Thermogemmata fonticola: one gene and its partner. Each later gene encodes a partner of the first gene's protein in a complex. Links are inferred from orthologs where the notes say so. Each region holds a gene or a part of one and is shown on either strand. Other genes may lie near its edges.

Evidence for each region.
Region 2: the proteins of H0921_RS12340 (region 1) and H0921_RS06505 are in contact, whole or in part, in a crystal structure (PDB 5UE9), measured with the Lactococcus lactis proteins. The link is inferred for Thermogemmata fonticola from one-to-one orthologs. Residues at the interface, in WP_025017116.1 of Lactococcus lactis: Gly25, Phe27, Phe29, Glu32, Tyr33, Lys35, Tyr36, Lys48, Phe56, Thr60, Pro61, Arg62, Val63, Ala64, Glu65, Thr66, Ala67, Ser68, Gly69, Met70, Ile74, Gln77, Pro223, Glu251, Phe274, Ala275, Pro277, Phe278; in WP_023189152.1 of Lactococcus lactis: Leu4, Gln5, Ala47, Ser48, Met49, Leu50, Leu51, Arg52, Arg53, Met95, Leu98, Arg223, Met224, Ala225, Cys226, Ile228, Gly229, Ala230, Cys231, Tyr232, Ala233, Val235, Glu236, His237, Asn243, His244, Ala245, Lys247, Glu250.

Annotation. Positions count from the first base shown.
Region 1 is NZ_JACEFB010000009.1:100,706-110,528, reverse strand. What follows is about bases 2,733-5,675. They hold H0921_RS12340 (dihydroorotate dehydrogenase), read left to right. Parts: upstream 2,733-3,718; coding sequence 3,719-4,633; downstream 4,634-5,675. Other genes in these bases: H0921_RS12330 (hypothetical protein), read right to left, coding at 5,342-5,675; trxA (thioredoxin), read right to left, coding at 4,724-5,053; H0921_RS12345 (nucleotidyltransferase domain-containing protein), read left to right, coding at 2,733-3,446. In the rest of the region: H0921_RS12355 (DUF885 domain-containing protein), read left to right, coding at 1-1,495; H0921_RS12350 (nucleotidyltransferase domain-containing protein), read left to right, coding at 1,724-2,692; more of H0921_RS12345, read left to right, coding at 2,685-2,732; more of H0921_RS12330, read right to left, coding at 5,676-6,334; H0921_RS12325 (Clp protease N-terminal domain-containing protein), read left to right, coding at 6,775-7,272; thyX (FAD-dependent thymidylate synthase), read right to left, coding at 7,438-8,271; hydroxysqualene dehydroxylase HpnE, read right to left, coding at 8,474-9,823.
Region 2 is NZ_JACEFB010000003.1:103,910-111,162, reverse strand. The notes cover bases 4,381-7,253. They hold H0921_RS06505 (dihydroorotate dehydrogenase electron transfer subunit), read right to left. Parts: upstream 6,301-7,253; coding sequence 5,461-6,300; downstream 4,381-5,460. Other genes in these bases: H0921_RS06500 (pseudouridine synthase), read right to left, coding at 6,399-7,202; H0921_RS06510 (tetratricopeptide repeat protein), read left to right, coding at 4,630-5,301. Outside these bases: H0921_RS06535 (hypothetical protein), read right to left, coding at 1-516; proC (pyrroline-5-carboxylate reductase), read left to right, coding at 939-1,799; guaA (glutamine-hydrolyzing GMP synthase), read left to right, coding at 1,885-3,426; H0921_RS06520 (hypothetical protein), read left to right, coding at 3,455-3,697; H0921_RS06515 (hypothetical protein), read left to right, coding at 3,811-4,236.

The DNA of each region.
Region 1 (9,823 bases):
GGAACGGGACATCGACCCCCGCCGCCTCTCCCCCTCGGCCCAGATCGATCTGGCCATCTGGAAACACGCGCTGGACTACGCCCTCTGGCAAGCCGAACACGATGACCGCTTCCGCTACGATCCCCGCGTCTACGGCGAGTACCTGACCGATAGCGTCTTCGCGCTGTTCACCCAATCGACCTTGCCACGGGAGCGCAACGTGCAGAATGCCGCCCGGCGGATCACCTACCTTCCCCGGATCATCGCCGCCGCTCAGGCCAGCCTGCACAATCCCCCGCGGGTGCTGACGGAAGTCGCCATCCAGCGGACCAAGGGCGCCATCGCCTTCTACGAAAAGGACATCTACACCCTCGCCGGGGAAAGACCTGGAAGCGAACCGCTGGCCACGCCTTGCCGGGCCGCGGTCACCGCCTTGCAGGATTACCTCCGCTGGCTGGAACAGGAGCTTCTCCCCCGCTCCCAAGGCGACTGGCGGCTCGGACCGGAAAAATTCGCCCAGAAGCTGGCCCTGGAACTGGACGCCGGCCTGACCGCCGCCGAAGTGCTTCGCCTGGCCGAAGCCGAAGCCGACCGCGTGGAGCTGGAAATGTGGTACGTCGCCCGCCAGCTCTGGTCCCGTCTCTTTCCCGGTAAGCCGCTTCCGCCCGACGATGCCGAAGGCCGCCGCTTCACCATCCGCAGCGTGCTCGACGAGCTAGCCAAAGACCATCCCAAAGCCGAGGACCTGGTCGAAGAAGTCCGCCGGACCGTCGAGAACATCCGCCGCTTCATCCGCGACAACCGCATCCTGACCTTGCCGGAACCTGACACCTGCCAGATCGTGGAGATGCCCCCCTTCCAGCGGGGTTACTCCGTCGCCTATCTCAATCCCGCTCCGCCGCTGGACCCCAAAGCCGCCAGCTTGTATGCCGTGGCCCCACCCCCCGCCGATTGGCCCGCCCCGCGCATCGAAGCCTTCCTCCGCGAATACAACCGCCACATGCTCCAGATTCTCACCATCCACGAAGCCTATCCCGGCCACTACGTCCAACTGGCCTATGCCAACCGCCATCCCTCCCTCATCCGCAAGGTGTTCGCCTCCGGGGTCTTTGCCGAAGGCTGGGCCGTCTACACCGAACAGATGATGCTGGATCAAGGCTACGGCCAAGGTGATCTGGCCCTGCGCCTGCATCAGTTGAAGTTTTACCTGCGAGCGGTGCTCAACGCCCTGCTCGACTACCACATGCATTGCAGCAACTGGGATGATGAGACCGCCCGCCGCCTGCTCATGGAACGGGGCTTCCAGACGGAGGGGGAAGCCGTCGGCAAAATCCTCCGCGCCAAGCAAAATAGCGTCCAGCTTTCGACCTATTTCGTGGGCCGAATGGCCTTCTACCGCCTTCGCCAGCAGGTGCAGCGCCGCCGGGGCGACGCCTTCGATCTGGGCCGCTTCCACGAAGAAGTCCTCAGCCACGGCACCCTGCCCGTCAAGTATCTGCCCAACCTCGTCCGCTGAGCTACGCCCTCCCCCCTCCCCCTCTTCCCCCACTCTCCCCACGCCGTCCGTCCCCCGCGCCGTCCGCCCCCCACCACCCCCCCGCCGCCCCTGGCCTACCACTCCTCGAATCTAAGCGTCGCCCCGCATCCGTTCGGTCAAGCCCGCTAGGCTCCTGGGACGCGTGTTGGAAACGGCCGATACCAAGTCTCGGCCCCATCAGTGGCTCTTTACTGCAGGGCGTACAATATGCCGAAGCGGGCGGGGAAACCCACGATGGCCGTCGAAGAGTATCCATTCCAGCATCACCGTTCGGATTTTCTCATTCCGCCGGGGACGCAGGTAGTCCTGAAGGTGTCCAAAGCCCTTGCGGATGGCACGGTGCGCCCGCCGGGCAGTGTGGCCGTGATCGTGGACATCCCCAAGGACAACCGCCACGCTTACACTATACGCTTTGCGGATGGTCCGACGGTGTCAGCTTTCTTCCAGGAACTGGCCATCCGCCGCAAGGAGGTCGAGGACCAGCTCGCCCGACCCAATGCCAATCTGCGCCCCTGGATCATCTACTGCTGCCAGGTGGGTTCCCATGCTTACGGTTTGGCCACCGAGGATTCCGACACCGACCTCCGCGGCATCTACCTGCCTCCCGCCCGCTGGCACTGGTCGCTCTGGAAACTCCCGGAACAACTGGAATACGCCTGCGAAACCCAGGATGAGGTCTATTGGGAACTGGAAAAGTTTCTCAAACTTGCCTTGAAGGCCAACCCGAACGTGCTGGAGACGCTCTGGACCCCCCGCGTGTTGTATGCCGACCCCGTGGCTCAACGCCTGCGCGAGATCCGGGAGGCCTTCCTGTCCCGCCACCTGTATCGGACCTACTCCGGCTATGTCCTCAGTCAGTTCCGTCTCATGGCCAAGGCTTACGCACGCACAGGAACCTGGAAATCCAAGCACGCCATGCATCTGATTCGCTTGCTCTACTCCGGCATCGACGCTCTGCGTTCTGGCCAGATTCGCGTCGACGTTTCGGAACACCGCGAGGAATTGCTGGCGATCAAGGCGGGACTGCTCACCTGGGAAGAGGTCCACCAGAAAGCTCTAGCCCTGAACCAGCAGTTCCAGGAAGCCTACCAACAAACCCGGCTTCCGGAGCAACCCGACTATCGACAGGTGGATCAATTCCTGATCTGGGCACGGCGGAGGATGGTTGATGCTTGATCTTGATCTCCAGGCCCTTCGGCGTCTGGTGGAAACCCAGCACTATCGCCCTCTGTTCGTTACGGTCAGCGGCGCTCACCTCTACGGCTTCCCCTCACCCGATAGCGATGTGGACCTGCGGGGAGCGCATCTGTTGCCTCTGCGCGAAGTCGTCGGGCTGGACCTCCCGGAACAGACCGTGGAGCGGAAGCTGGACCTGGCGAGCACGGAAGTGGAACTGGTCAGCCATGACCTGGGGAAATACCTGCGCCTGCTCGTGAAAAACAACGGCTACGTGATGGAGCAGATTTTCTCCCCGCTGATCGTGGTCGGCGCGGATTTTCTCCACGAGCTGCGCCCCCTGGCTCGCCGCTGCATCACGCGGCACCACTACCATCACTACCGCGGCTTCTTCGCCACCCAGCGCAAGCTCCTCAACAAACAACAGCCGAAAATCCTCAAGACGGTCTTGTACGCCTACCGCGTGCTCCTCAGCGGCATCCATCTGTTGCGCACCGGCGAGGTCGTCGCCTCTCTGCCCCAATTGGCTGAGGAGTATCAGCGCCCGTTCCTGCTGGAACTGATCGCCCAGAAACAGCAAGAGAAGGGGACGGCCCCGGCCCTCGACTGGACCTTCCACGACCAGCAACTCCGCGAGCTAGAGGAACTCCTGGATCGGAGCTACCAGCAATCCCCTCTCCCCGCGGAACGCGACCGGCAAGCGGTCCATCAGTTCCTGGTGGACTATCGCCTACGACCCGAACCGCTCCAATGAAGGAACGGCGCTCGCAGGTGTCCAACTCCGGCTTTGCCGGAAAATCATCTCCATACTGTTCGACTGTTTGCTGGATGTTTTCCAAGTGCAGGCGTTGCTCCCACTGTTTACTTCTTCTCCCCCGGAGGAGAAAGGAGAGAGTAAGATACCCCAGGGTGCCGGATAGGCCGGGAGGCGGGTACTCCGGGGTGTCCGAGATTCGGGCGGGACTGGAGGGCGTGCCACTCCGGTGGGAGGATGGAGTATCGCTCCGCCGGCCAAGAGGAGCCAGCATGGTGGATTTGAGCGTCCAACTGGGACGTTTGCGCTTGCGCAATCCGATTCTGGCGGCTTCGGGAACCATCGGTTACGGGCGGGAGATGGAGGACTACCTCGACTTCCGCCACTTGGGCGGCCTGATCCCCAAGACGGTGACCCGGCAGCCCCGCGCGGGCAATCCCCCGCCGCGCACCGTGGAGACCCCCTGCGGCCTGCTCAACGCCATCGGCTTAGACAACGACGGCTGGGAGCACTTCTGGGAGCACCACTGGCCGTATTTGCGCACCTTGCCGACCGCGATCATTGTGAACATTGCCGGCAAAAGCGAGGACGAGTTTGTGGCTTTGGCCGCGGATGTGGCGGAACGCGGAGCGGAGATCGCCGCCCTGGAGCTGAACCTGTCCTGCCCCAACGTGAGCGGGGGATTGGACTTTGCCACGGATGCGGAGCGGACGCGGCGGATCGTGCAGCGCTGCCGTCAGGCCTGTCCCCACGTGCCGATCATCGCCAAGCTGACGCCCAACGTGACGGACATCACCGCGATCGCAGCGGCGGCAGCGGAGGGGGGAGCCGATGCCGTCAGCGCCGTCAACACCTATCTGGGGATGGCCATCGACTGGCGGCGGCAGCGCCCGCGTCTGGGCAATGTCACCGGCGGACTGAGCGGCCCGGCGATCAAACCGTTGGCACTACGCGCGGTCTGGGCCATTGCCCGGCGCCGCATCGTGCCGGTCATCGGCATCGGAGGCATTGCCACGCTCGATGACGTTATGGAGTTCCTGGTGGCCGGGGCTTCCGCCGTCCAGATCGGCACCGCTCATTTTTACGATCCCAGCGTCAGCTCGCGCCTGGCCCAAGCCCTGCCGGAAGCCGTGGCCCAACTCGGCGCCCGCCGCCTCAGCGACATCATCGGCTCGCTGCAAGTGTGAACGGAAGCCGGACAGGATCGGCGACCAGGATCAGCGGCTCCTGGGCAACTCCGACCCTCCGGTTCCTTCAATGCCGGAACCGCCGTCTCCTCACTTGTACTTGTCGATGAGCCGGGCCAGGTGATCCTCCGACACCAATCCCACTTCCTGGTAGAGCGGGCGATCGCTCCCCTTGAAGAAGATGATGCGCGGAATGGTCATCACGTCGTATTTGACCGCGAGATTGGGGTTTTCATCGACGTTGAGTTTGGCGACCTTAACCTTGCCCGCGTAGCGGTCGGCCAGGCGATCGATGATCGGCGACAAGACCCGACAGGGGCCGCACCACGGGGCCCAGAAATCCACCACCACCAGCGTATCGCCGCCGACATGCTCATGCCAATTCTGCTCGGTCAATTCGACCACATTGGGACTGGCCATACGTCAATTCCTCGTGTTAAAGGTCGTTTCGCGGTGTTCCCGTCATGGATCACCACTGCCATTTTACACACGGCTGCGCCTTGTACCACCTCAGTAGTAGTACCTGAGGGCAGCGTTCCAGCGTCACCGTTCAGGATGATTTCCCCAGCGCAGAGGTTACAAAGAGGCATCGCCGCAGCCGTTGGCCTGGCAAGGTGCAGCATCCCAGGAAGAAGGGCCGCACGATGGGAAAGCCGTCAGGCGGCAAGTGTTTCAGGGCACATGCCGGCTGCGATGCGAGGGCCGTGGTCACTCGATTTTCCGCTTGGAAGGGGTGATCACCCGGATGGTGTGGAGGGGGAAGAGTTTCCAGCCGGCGTCGGTTTCGCCTAGCAGGCCGAGGAGCTGCGCGGTCTGTCCTTCCTCCGGCAGGGTCAGGGGGATGATGACGAGCCGTTCGCCTTGACCAGCCAGTGTCACTTCGGCGGCAGCATGGTGGGTGTTGGGGTCATGGGCGAGCATTTCCCAGCGGAGCAGTTGGGGGCCGAAGGGGAGCGGCTCGGCCTTGCGCAGCGGCAGAGCGTCCCGGAGGCGTTCCCGCCCGCCGGCCAGAGCGAAGAGCGGCTTGAGATTGCGGGCCGGCACGAGAGGATCGTTCGCCGTCGGTTGGAGGATTTGGACATTCCAGGCCAGGCCTTCCCGTGGGCGTTGCAGTGGCTGGGCTTGCGGAAAAGTCACGCTGCGGATGGCCGACATTTTGCCGCCCCGAACCCCGCCGGAAAAGGTCCGCTTCTCGCCCGCAGCCGTCAGGCCGGCCAGGGTGAAAGTGTTGATCCCGCGGTATTGGAGGGTTCCCGTCAAGGCCTGCTGGAGACCCTGGATGCGATAGGTGACGAACTGCCGGTCGTAATCGAACTCGACCGCCGCCAAGGACCGGACCGGCACGAAGGTGAGCACGCCTTGAGTCAAGGTCGTGGAATGGGGTTCGCGGATGACCAGGGCCAAAGGTCCGCGCCGTCCGTCTTCGTCCGCGGCGTTGGGGTCCGCCAGCCAAGCCAGGCGCCGGACATTGCCGCTCCATTCCACCTGCTGAAGGGCCGTTTCCTGACCCTCGGTATCGACGACAACCGCTTGAGCCGCCTTGGGAGGCTGCTGGGCCGACAGCCCCCGCATCCCTCGCGGAGTCATCCCCAACAGAGGCATAGCTGGCAGAGATGCCGCCAGCAGAGAGATCGCTAGCGAAAACACTCCGAAAAGCCTGCCGAAACGAGCATGGCTGGTCCAGGTAGTCGCTCTGGTCACACGCAGGTTCCTCCGTGCGTCAGGACAGGGGAACGGGAAACCCCCAGGATCAGGATACTGAGAAACTCGGTAACGGAAGCGGTCCTGTCCTTCCACCGCTGGGGTCGCTTTCCCAGGCCGGGGCAAGTTGGGCAGGCGACCGGCGGCTGGTTTCCCTGGTCCCCTCCTGCCTCCCCTCCGCCCCTCCCCTGTTGATCGGGTCCCTCCCCCTGCCGTCCCTTCTCCGGTCCAGGCCATCCTTTCCACCCCTTCTCTTTTCCTGCTGAAACTCAGAAAGCTGATGAGCAAGGAAAAATCGTCAAAAAGCGGTGCAAAAACGCTTGAAGAGTTGGCGGGATGGTGCCATAATCACGGCTAGCCGGAGTAGGAATCCCTCGGTCTTCGGGCGGGTGGGGCAGATACCGCTTCCCGCACCCCCCGGTTAGCCAATGGAACGAGCCGTGGACGACGATATTTTCCTTGCAGGCGGACGGTTGCGGTCCGACATACTGACTGATGCGGCGGCCCGTGCCATCCGGGAATCGTTGACCCAAGCGCGTCTCACCAATTGGGACAGCGTGCGCACGCCGCACCTCTTCATGGGCCTACTCGCCGCTCCCGATAGCGGCGTGCATAAATGGGCCAACCGCCTCGGTGCCGACATCCCCAACCTGCTCGAACAATTCCGCGAACTCTTCCTCCAAACGGACGGCGAACCCCCTCCCCCCCTTCTGCTCAACCGCGAATTCCTCTCAGACAATGTCATCCGCATCCTCCGCGATGCCCTTCAGCGAGCCAAAGACTGCGGGCGCTCGCGCATCACCCCCCTGGACCTTCTCATCACTCTCTTCACCACCCCCAACAGCATCGTGGCCGAATGCTTCGAGCGCGTCGGCGTCACTGCCGCCAAACTCACCGAAATCGCGGTCCGGGCGGAACACGAAGTCACCGTCCAGTAATCCCCCGGCGCAAGGGCACAAACCTGTGCTCCCCTTCCGCCCGGCCTCAAAGCTCCTCAGAACCGACCCTGCCGAAACAGACCGATCTACGCGTATCGCCACAGCCAACTCTCCAAACGTTGCTAGACCGGCACGGACTATCGGGAATGCCGACCCCTCGCCCTTTCACACCTTACGGTACGCCGTGACGATCTCGAAGGTGCCGTCGCCCAGATCGACGCGCTGGTAGTCCCCGAACAGGTTGGGGGCTTCCTTTTGGAGTATGTCCAGCAGGCGATTGGCGAGTTTGCGGATTTCCGGCTCGGCGTGGCGGCTGCCCCGTTGTTCGAGGAAGTGCCGCAGGGCGCGGGCGTTGGCCGTGATGAATATCTTGGTCTCAGTGGCGTTGGGCAGAACGCTTCGGGCGGCTTGACGAGCCAGCTTGCGCCGCAGGGTCTTGTCCTCCATTTCTGGCAGCTTGCGCTGGAGCAGCTCGACGAGCTGGACGTAAGCCTGGTGGACGGTTTGAATCGCCTCCAGCCAGACGGCATGCAATTCCGGGTCATGGGCAATGATGTCCGGCTCCACATATTCCGCCACGCTTTCATCGACGTAGCGCTGGGAGAGTTGGGAAAAGCCAAAGCCCGCTCTGTGGCGGACCAGTTCGTGGGTGAGGCTGCGGCTGACGCCGGTGATGAGGAAGTTCCAGACAGCGTGTTCGAGGACGGAGCCGTGGCCGGATTCTTTGATGTGGTGGAGGTAAGCTTTGTTGCCGCCGGGTCGTGGTCGGGCAAAGCTCATGTAGCAAACTCGGCCTGCGGTTTCGCAGAGTATCTCGGCGGGGATGTCGCTGTCACTGGACCAGGTGACGCCATGATCGGCCAGGAAGCGGCGCAACTCCTCGGTGTTGAGCATCTGGCGACCCAAAACGTAGATGGTAGGTTCTCGAAGAATGCGGACGGTTCCCAGCGGAGAACCTGCATCACCCAAACGCTGAGCGGCTGAAGATGGTTCCGTCATGATCGCCCCTCCGCCTTCCTTCAGGGTCACCCCTCTGCAACGGCTTGGCCGCAGCTCCACCCACCGTTTCCACCTGAGCGAACAAAAGTCCGCTCCATAACCGATATAGACGAAAATTCCAGAGGACTTCCCCAAAAAGTTGGTTTATTTGGACAGGCTGGCGGGGAGAGTCAAAATGAGGAAATGAGGAGTCGCGGGGAGGTCAAGACGGTTCTCCCGCTCGCTGCAAGACGACCTGGGCGGCCAGATAGCCGCTGCGGACGGCGCTTTCCATGGTGGCGGGCCAGCCGGTGGCGGTCCAATCCCCGGCGAGGGCCAGGTTGGAGAGCGGCGAAGCCTGGGGCGGGCGCCAGCGATCGACACCCGGCACGGGGCGGAAGGTGGCTTGATGCTCCGTGATGACGCGGGCGTGTAGGAGGCGGGCAGTCCGGGCCGCCGGGAGCAGTTGCCGTAGTTCCTGTACGACGCGCTGCTGCAAGTCCGCATGTCCCCCCGCCAGATGAGCCGTCGAGGCACTGATGACCACCTGAAGGTAATGGCTCTCAGCGGAAACCGCAGGCGGAACCGCAGGCTGCTGCGGAGAGGGCAGAACCGTGGCGGAATGGCCATCCGCGGAAGGCGAGGAGTTTTCTGGGGAGAAGTTCTCCGTGCCGTTCAGCTCCACGCCAGCGGGGAAGGGACGGCGAAAAAGCCACTGGGACACACCGCCGACCACAACAGCATGGGGCCAGGGTAATACGGGTCGGTCGAACCAGAGATGCAGGCTGGTGATCGGGGCGGTTTCCAATTGGCGGATGCGGTCCAAGACCGGAAACTGCTCGAAGAGGGACGGAGGCAGCAGGTCCGGCAGGCGATAGAACGGCACGGCCAGGATGTAGTGGTCAGCTTGCAGGCGGGAAGCATCCCGGAGTTCGACGGCAGCGACCCGCGGTTGAAGCGGATCGAGCAGCAGACGGCGGACGGCGGCCTGGAGGCGGACCCTCACCCCATGCCGGGCAAAAAAGGCCTGCAACTCCGAACCGTAGAGGCGCTCCAGAGGTACGATCGGAAGGTGGACCCTCCAGCCGTCGCGCTGCTGGAGGAAGCCTTCGACAAAAACCTTGCGGGCATATTTGCGTCCCGCCGTGGCGCAGGGTTCGTTCAAGGCGCTGACCAGCACGGTGTTCCAGAAGCGGGCCAAGGTGCGATCCGTCTGGCCGTGGGTGCGCAGCCAGGGTTCCAGCGGCACGTCCTCGTCCGGATCGCAGCGTAGCAGGGCGGCCAGTCCGCGCAGGATGCGGATTTTGTCGCCGGGGGTCAGGTAGTGGGCGGCGAGCAAGGCCCGGCTGAGGTGGAACGGCGCCGGCCAGCAGGCCGCTTGAAAGTAACTATGCCGGCCTTCAGGCGTCAGGAAAACCAAGCGAGGCTGCGCCACCAGATAATGCTGCAACCCCACCGTGCGGAAGAACTGCAATAGCTGCGTGCAGCACCCCATCGCCACATGCTGGCAGACATCCAGCCACTGGCCGGTGGGAGTATCGCGGAATGAGCCGGCCCGGCCTCCCAAGCGGGG
Region 2 (7,253 bases), on another replicon or contig:
CAGGGTCAACAAGAACGCTGCCGCGACCGCTATTGGTAGAGAACCTCTTCGCAAGAATGAGCCATACCAGGCAACCGTCAGCAATCCTAGCACGGGAAGACTCAGCAAATAGAAACCAAAGACCAACTGGGGTTTGCGGGCCATGCGGTTGAGTGCGGACAAACTCAGCGGATACCACGGTGATGGGGCAGACAGAGAAGATAATTGCGCGATGGGGAACAGGACCCATAAGGCCAAAGCCACAAGCAGCCAGCGTTCCGTTGATGCCGGTGCCATCAGACTCACGCCGATGTAGACAGGTGCATAGCACAGCCCTAGCAGCCAGGCCACATACCACGCCTTCCAGAAGAACTCCAGGAACGTTTCCCGCATCCAGGTGACTTCCCGTCCCCCGGCGGCTGTGCTCTCCAGGATGGTCAAATAATGATGGGCAACAAAGCCAACCAGGAGGATTCCCGCCATCACACAGCCGGCGAGAGCGGGCACAAAAATCAATGCGTCCAGATTGAGGCCCATAGGAAAACCCTGATCCGATGGGCAAGTTGGCCACCGTTGACCAATGTGGCTCGTCCTTGCCAAAAGAGCTGATACTGTGGATTTACTATATCAGCTCGATACTGCCTCGGGTTGTCAAATTACAGTGTGCCTCTAAGCTCTGAGCGGGGATTGTTGCAAGACATAGTTCTTCCCGATGCCAGGATGATAACGCCGTAGGAAGAGAGCGGCCTATTCGCGACTCTGACCTGATGACAATCGTCACTGCCGGGTAAAGAATGGTATAATAGCACTCTTACCATCCGAGTGGGGGGTGAGGTCTTAAGCGCACAGTAAATTACGTCAGCAATTTGGCATGCTGGTTCCGGGACCTGGATGACAGGTCAACGGAGAACGGGCGATCGAAGCTCTTAGGACACTGTTGGGGTGAGGGGCGTGATACTATGGCAGTCGGTCGTTGGGGTGTGGGTTTTTTAGGAACGGGCCAGATGGCGACAGCTTTAGCCAGCGCCTGGCGCCGTACAGAATGTCTGGACCTATCACGCAGTTGGGCCTGGGATATCCAGGCGGCGGCTCGCGAGCAGTTCGCGCAACGCATTGGGTTGCCGCTGGCTGCCTCCAATCGTGAAGTGGCCTCCCGCTGCGAGTTGCTCCTTCTGGCGGTGAAACCGGGGGATGTCGAGGCGGTTCTCGAAGAGATCCGGCCGGTGCTTCGTCCAGAGCACCTATTCGTGTCGATAGCAGCCGGAGTGCGTTTGCAAACTCTTCAGGACGGCTTGGGAGGACATCGCCGGATCGTACGGGTCATGCCGAATACCGGCTGCCTCGTCGGTTGCGGGGCCTCGGGCATAAGCGCAGCTCCGGAGGTGACACCTAGGGAAGTGGAGCAGGTGGAGGGGTTATTTCGAGCCGTTGGCTACGTGTGTCGCGTGCCGGAGACTCTGTTGGATGCGGTGACGGGTCTAAGTGGTAGCGGGCCGGCCTTTGTGGCCCTCATCGTGGAAGCCTTGGCGGATGGAGGGGTGTTGAGCGGTTTGCCGCGGAACCTGGCTTTGGAACTGGCGGCCCATACGGTCCTGGGGACAGCACGGCTGATCCTGGAAGACGGACGACATCCTGCCCAGATCAAGGATGCCGTGGCGAGTCCCGGTGGAACTACCATCGCGGGCTTGCATGTGCTGGAAAAAGCGGGAGTCCGGGGCGTCCTCCAGCAAGCGGTTTGGATGGCCACGTGCCGGGCTAAGGAGCTGGCCGAGGGGGGGCAAAATCCCTCCACCGCCGAGGGCTGCTTCTCCAAGAAGTGAGAAGCGTCAGGGGGAAACCGGCGATCGTGAAGTCCTCCGTTCCAACGGCGTGATCGGGCCGATGGGCAGAATAGGCATAGAGACTATGAAGGACGAATTGATCCTGATTCTGGATTTTGGTTCGCAGTTCGCCCAGTTGATTGCCCGGCGGGTACGGGAGCAGAACGTTTTTTGCCAGTTGGTCCGGCATGATTTACCGTTGGAGCGGGTCTTGGAACTACGCCCGCGGGGGATCATCTTGTCGGGTGGTCCGGCGAGTGTCAACGAGCCGGGGGCGCCGCGGTGCGATCCGCGCCTTTGGGAATCCGGGATTCCGATTTTGGGCATCTGCTATGGTATGCAGTTAGCAGTGGCGGCCTTCGGCGGCCAAGTAGTGGCTGGGAAAAGCCGCGAATATGGCCGAGCTACGCTGACAGTCCTGGACCGCAATACGCTCTTCCAGGGCTATCCGCTAGAATCCACCGTTTGGATGAGTCATGGGGATAGCGTCAGTGACAGCGCGGGAGAGTTTGAAATCCTGGCCAGTACGGAGCAGTGTCCTTTAGCCGCCGTCAAGCACCGCCGCTGGCCGATCTTCGGCCTGCAATTCCATCCGGAGGTGAGCCATACGCCTCACGGCGGCCAGATTCTAGCCAACTTTCTCCGGGATGTGTGCGGTTGCAGCGGCCGCTGGAAAATGCAAGCGTTCGTGGAGCAAACAGTGGCTCGGCTGCGGGAGCAGATCGGCGACAGCCGGGTCATCTGCGGGTTGTCCGGGGGTGTGGATTCGAGTGTGTGTGCCGCGCTGCTGCTCAAGGCGGTAGGTCCTCAGGTGGCGTGCATCTATGTGGATACTGGCCTGATGCGCGAAGGGGAAACGGAACTGGTGCGCCATACCTTCCGGGACTGGTTTCGGGCGGATCTCCATGTCGTGGAAGCAGGCCAACGGTTCCTTGCCGCTCTCAAGGGGGTGGAGGACCCGCAGGAGAAGCGGCGCATTATCGGCAATCTGTTCATCGAGGTCTTCCGGCAGGAGGCCCGGCAAATCCCCAATGCCCGTTTCCTGGCGCAGGGCACGCTGTACCCGGATGTCATCGAAAGCGGCGGGAGTGCCGATGGCCCCGCGGCCACGATCAAGCTCCATCACAACGTCGGTGGCTTGCCCCAAGAGCTGGGATTTGAGTTGATTGAACCTTTGCGGGACCTGTTCAAGGATGAAGTCCGCAAACTGGGGCTGGAGTTGGGCTTGCCTGAGGAAGTCGTGTGGCGTCATCCGTTTCCTGGCCCAGGATTGGCGGTCCGCTGCCTCGGTGAGGTAACTGAGGAGAAGCTGGCCATTCTTCGCAAAGCCGATGCAATCTTCCTTGAGGAATTACACAAAAGCGGCTGGTATCGCCGAACGTCCCAAGCGTTTGCGGTGCTCTTGCCCGTGCGTTCGGTGGGAGTGATGGGGGATGGTCGAACCTATGAGAATGTCATATGCTTGCGCTGCGTGCAAACTGATGATTTCATGACGGCGGATTGGTCCCGCCTTCCGGAGGATCTGCTTGCCCGTGTCGCCACGAACATCATCAATAAGGTGAAGGGGATCAACCGCGTGGTCTATGATATCAGCAGTAAACCGCCAGCGACGATCGAATGGGAGTGAGGGGGCGGTGCTGGTTGGGGAGGCAGGTATGCGTGTGGATATTTGCTCGCGGGAAGACATGGAAACCCAGGCTCTGCTCTTGCAGGCTTTAGCCGAAATTGGAGCGATCCCGGATCAAGGAGCGATCCTAGACCTCCCCTTAGGTCAAGGACTGCACCGCTTCATCGCTCCAGATGGCATGCTGACCGTTTTCGCCGACGCGTGGGGAGTAGACTTGGAAGGACCGGATGATTTGGTTCAGCGCGTCCAAATGGCCATGGCCAAGGCCTAGCGGATCGTCTGTGCCTGAGAACGTCCGTTAGTCCAGCTAATGGCTGGCTTGCGGCACCACGGCATCGGCCGTTCCTGGCATTGCCATCGACTCTTGCTGAGGAGTTCTGCACAATGATGGCCCTCCCGACTGTGATCACCGGCCTTTTGCTCATCCTTGTGGGTCTGGTTGGTTACTTCGGCGCCGAACCGAATCCCCAGACAGGCAAAGTCAGCCCGACAGCGTTGATTCCGGCAGCGTTCGGGATTGTCCTGGTGATTCTGGGAGGGTTGGCTTTTTCCGACAAACTCCGCAAACACGCGATGCACCTGGCGGCGTTGGTCGGCGTGCTCGGCGTCATCGGCGGTTTCATGCCCATCCTCCGGCAGATCAACAATACAGGCACGTTCGATCCTTTCAAAAAGTCGGCGGTCGCCGGGGAGTTGATGATCCTCATCTGCGCCGTCTTTGTTGGTTTGTGCGTGCGATCCTTTGTACTGGCCCGACTCAGCCGCCAGGCAAAGAACACTTCGCAGAGTGATCTTACCCCATCGGCCTAGGTCTTCAGTTTTTTCTGTGACTCAGGGCCTGGTGACGAGAGCGGCAATGAGAAGCGGGATTGGAGGGAAGGCGAGGATGAGACAATACGGAATGAGAGCGCCAACCCGCTCTGTTTCTGTGCCGACCGTCAATTTCGCTTAGGTTCGGTTCATCCCGTTGAATGCTGATTCCAGCGCGGCATGGTATTACGTGGGAAGCTGTCGCAGGCGGTGAGGGGCTGTCGCAAAACGCTACAGTCCGCTCTTCATGGGGAGAAGATTTTGCTATTTTCTGAATGGAAGCGGCACGGGATTTCGTGCTTGCGAAAAGTGGAACGGTTGGTATATCTTCTCCATCACGGACGCAAAAACCATCGCCCATCTCTGGGTAAACAACTGCAGGAGGCAGTTGGCATGAGCAGGACGCTCACCGTATTCCAAGGGGCTTGGGCGTCGGTTCGGCAGGCTGTTCGAGCGGGCCGTCGGACCGACGCTCTACGTTTATTGCGGCGGTATTTGCATCTGCCGAGCTTGTCCGTGCAGCAGCGTGCGCGAGCGGAAGCCTTAACAGGGCATCTATATCTCTCTTTGGGAGAGTATGCCCGTGCCCGATGGCATCTTCGCCGAGCGGTCATGCTCTGCCCGACAAAGAGCCGGTGGCAGTATTTGTTGGGGTGCGCCTGGGCAGAGGATCCTGTCGGAGGCCATGATCGTGCTGCCCGCTGGTTCTGGCGCGCTTGGCGGCGGAGACCCCAGCACCCGCTCTATCGTTCCGCCTTGGGCGAGGCCTTGATCGGGATGGGGAAGGTCCGCCGCGGCGCCCGTTTGTTGCTTCGAGCTGCTCGGCAAGCCCCAGGAAGCCTGCCGATTTTGCAACGGCTGGTTCGCGGGATGATCCGGGCCGGACGCCCCTCACTGGCCCTGCGCGTGGTATGTGCTGCACGCTTCTTGTGCCGCACACCGATGGCTGGGCAACATGTGGAGGAATGGATTCGCCAACTGCGCTTTGAACAGGCCCGGCGGCATCAACCGCTGTTGCGAAGTGCCATGCGCTATTCCTTGCCTTTTCCCCTCCGGGCGGGCTAAATCGTCTTTCAGATCAGTCAGGAGTGAATGACCCGATCGGGCACAGGACGCGGAATCGCAGCATACTTGGGTCTTGCGAGCGGCCGAATGGCGGCGGGCACTGATTCCGTCGGCTAGCCTTCGGCTAGCCTGCTGCTTGTTGTAGATACCCTGAAAAGATCAGCGCTCCAGAGCGAATGCGTCGTACCACTGGGCTGCCTCGAAGGTGGGACCTTCAAGGCAAACGCGGCGGTAGTCCCAACCCTGCTCGGTTCGGATGCGCGTGACACAACTGAAGCAGGCTCCGAGGCCGCAGGCCATGGGGGTTTCCAGGGAGACAAAGCAGGGGCGTTGCCATTGGACAGCCAGGCGTGCGAGGGAGTGGAGCATCGGTTCCGGTCCGCATCCCAGGAGAATCCCCTCTGGCTGCTCAGCTATGAGCCGGTCGAGAATCGACCCATGCCAGCCCACTGTTCCGTCGTCACTCGCCAGGAACACCTCGGCACCGGCCGCCTGAAAGTCAGCCAGTCCTGCTACACGGGCCGCGGTCCGGACACCGTAGTAGAGCAGCACTCTCGATACGCGTTGTTGAGGGGGAACGCCGCCATACCCTTGGCGTCCGAGCAGATAGCGGGTATAGGCGGGAAAAGGTGTCTGGCCAATGCCACCAGCCACGAGCACTACCTGCTCCACACCGCTGAAATCCGGGAAAGGCTGGCCCAGAGGTCCCCATATCTCTAAGCAGCTTCCTGCGTTCAACTGGCTTAGACGGCCCGTCATCTGACCGACCAACAGATAGACGATATCGAGACCCCAAGGTTGTTGCTGTCCATCGACAACGGTGTCGTAGAGGGCGAAAGGCCGACCTAAGAGCGGGTCGTTGCACTCCGGCAAACGGAGCATCACGAACTGGCCTGGCCGAATCCGGCTAGCAATTTCCGGGCATTCCAGGCGCAGGCGATACGTTCGCTCAGCGAGCGGTTCCTGGAGGAACACACGGGCACGGCGGAGATGGGGCATGACTATTCCCCCGGATGAGCAGGATATTGTCGCTTGAGTCGGGGAGGTCTGATCCAGGGTCTGACATCACGACGGGGAGGTTTGGTGCAGCTCTCACATCACGAGGAGGTTGCCGGCGGCTGGGGACGAGGAGGCGATCGACGGCGGGCGTTCAGGCGTGCCCGTTGCTCAACCAGTTTTTGGCGTGCCCTCTCGACCCATTGACGCAGGGCGGTTAGTTCCTTCGCCGTCAGGGGTCGGGATTTTCCTTTCTTGAGGCGTCCAAGGCGAACCGGGCCAATAGCAATTCGTTTCAGGCGCATCACCTTATGCCCCAATCGGGCCAACATCCGGCGGATTTCTCGATTCTTGCCTTCACAAAGGACGATCCGCAACCACGTGCTATTTCCCTGCTGCCAGAGAGTGTGGACACTTTTGGCGCGCACCTTGCCATCGCTGAGCCAAATGCCCTCCGTGAGGCGTTGCAATTCCTCCCGACTGGGTTTGCCTGCCACTTGGACCAGATAGGTCTTGGGGATGCCGTAGCGGGGGTGCATTAGAGCGGCGGCCAATGCGCCATCGTTGGTCATCAACAACAGCCCTTCACTGGCTTCATCGAGCCGGCCCACCGTGTAAACTCGCTCCTGCACATGGGGGAGCAGATCGATGGCCCGTGGACGCCCCGCTGGGTCATAATTCGTACAAAGAACTCCCGCCGGTTTGTGCAACAGCCAGTACACGGGCCGCTCAGGACGTACCGGCTGTTCATCCACAGCCACGCGATGCACCAAAGGGTCAATCTTCGTGCCCAAAGCGGTGACCACGACACCGTCCACAGTGACGCGACCGGCGGCGATCAATTCGTCACAGTAACGGCGAGACCCCACACCCGCGTGGGCCAGGTATTTGTTGAGACGTTCCATGCTGGCATTGTAGCAACTTTTCCCAAACCTGCGTGGTCCTTCATGACGAAA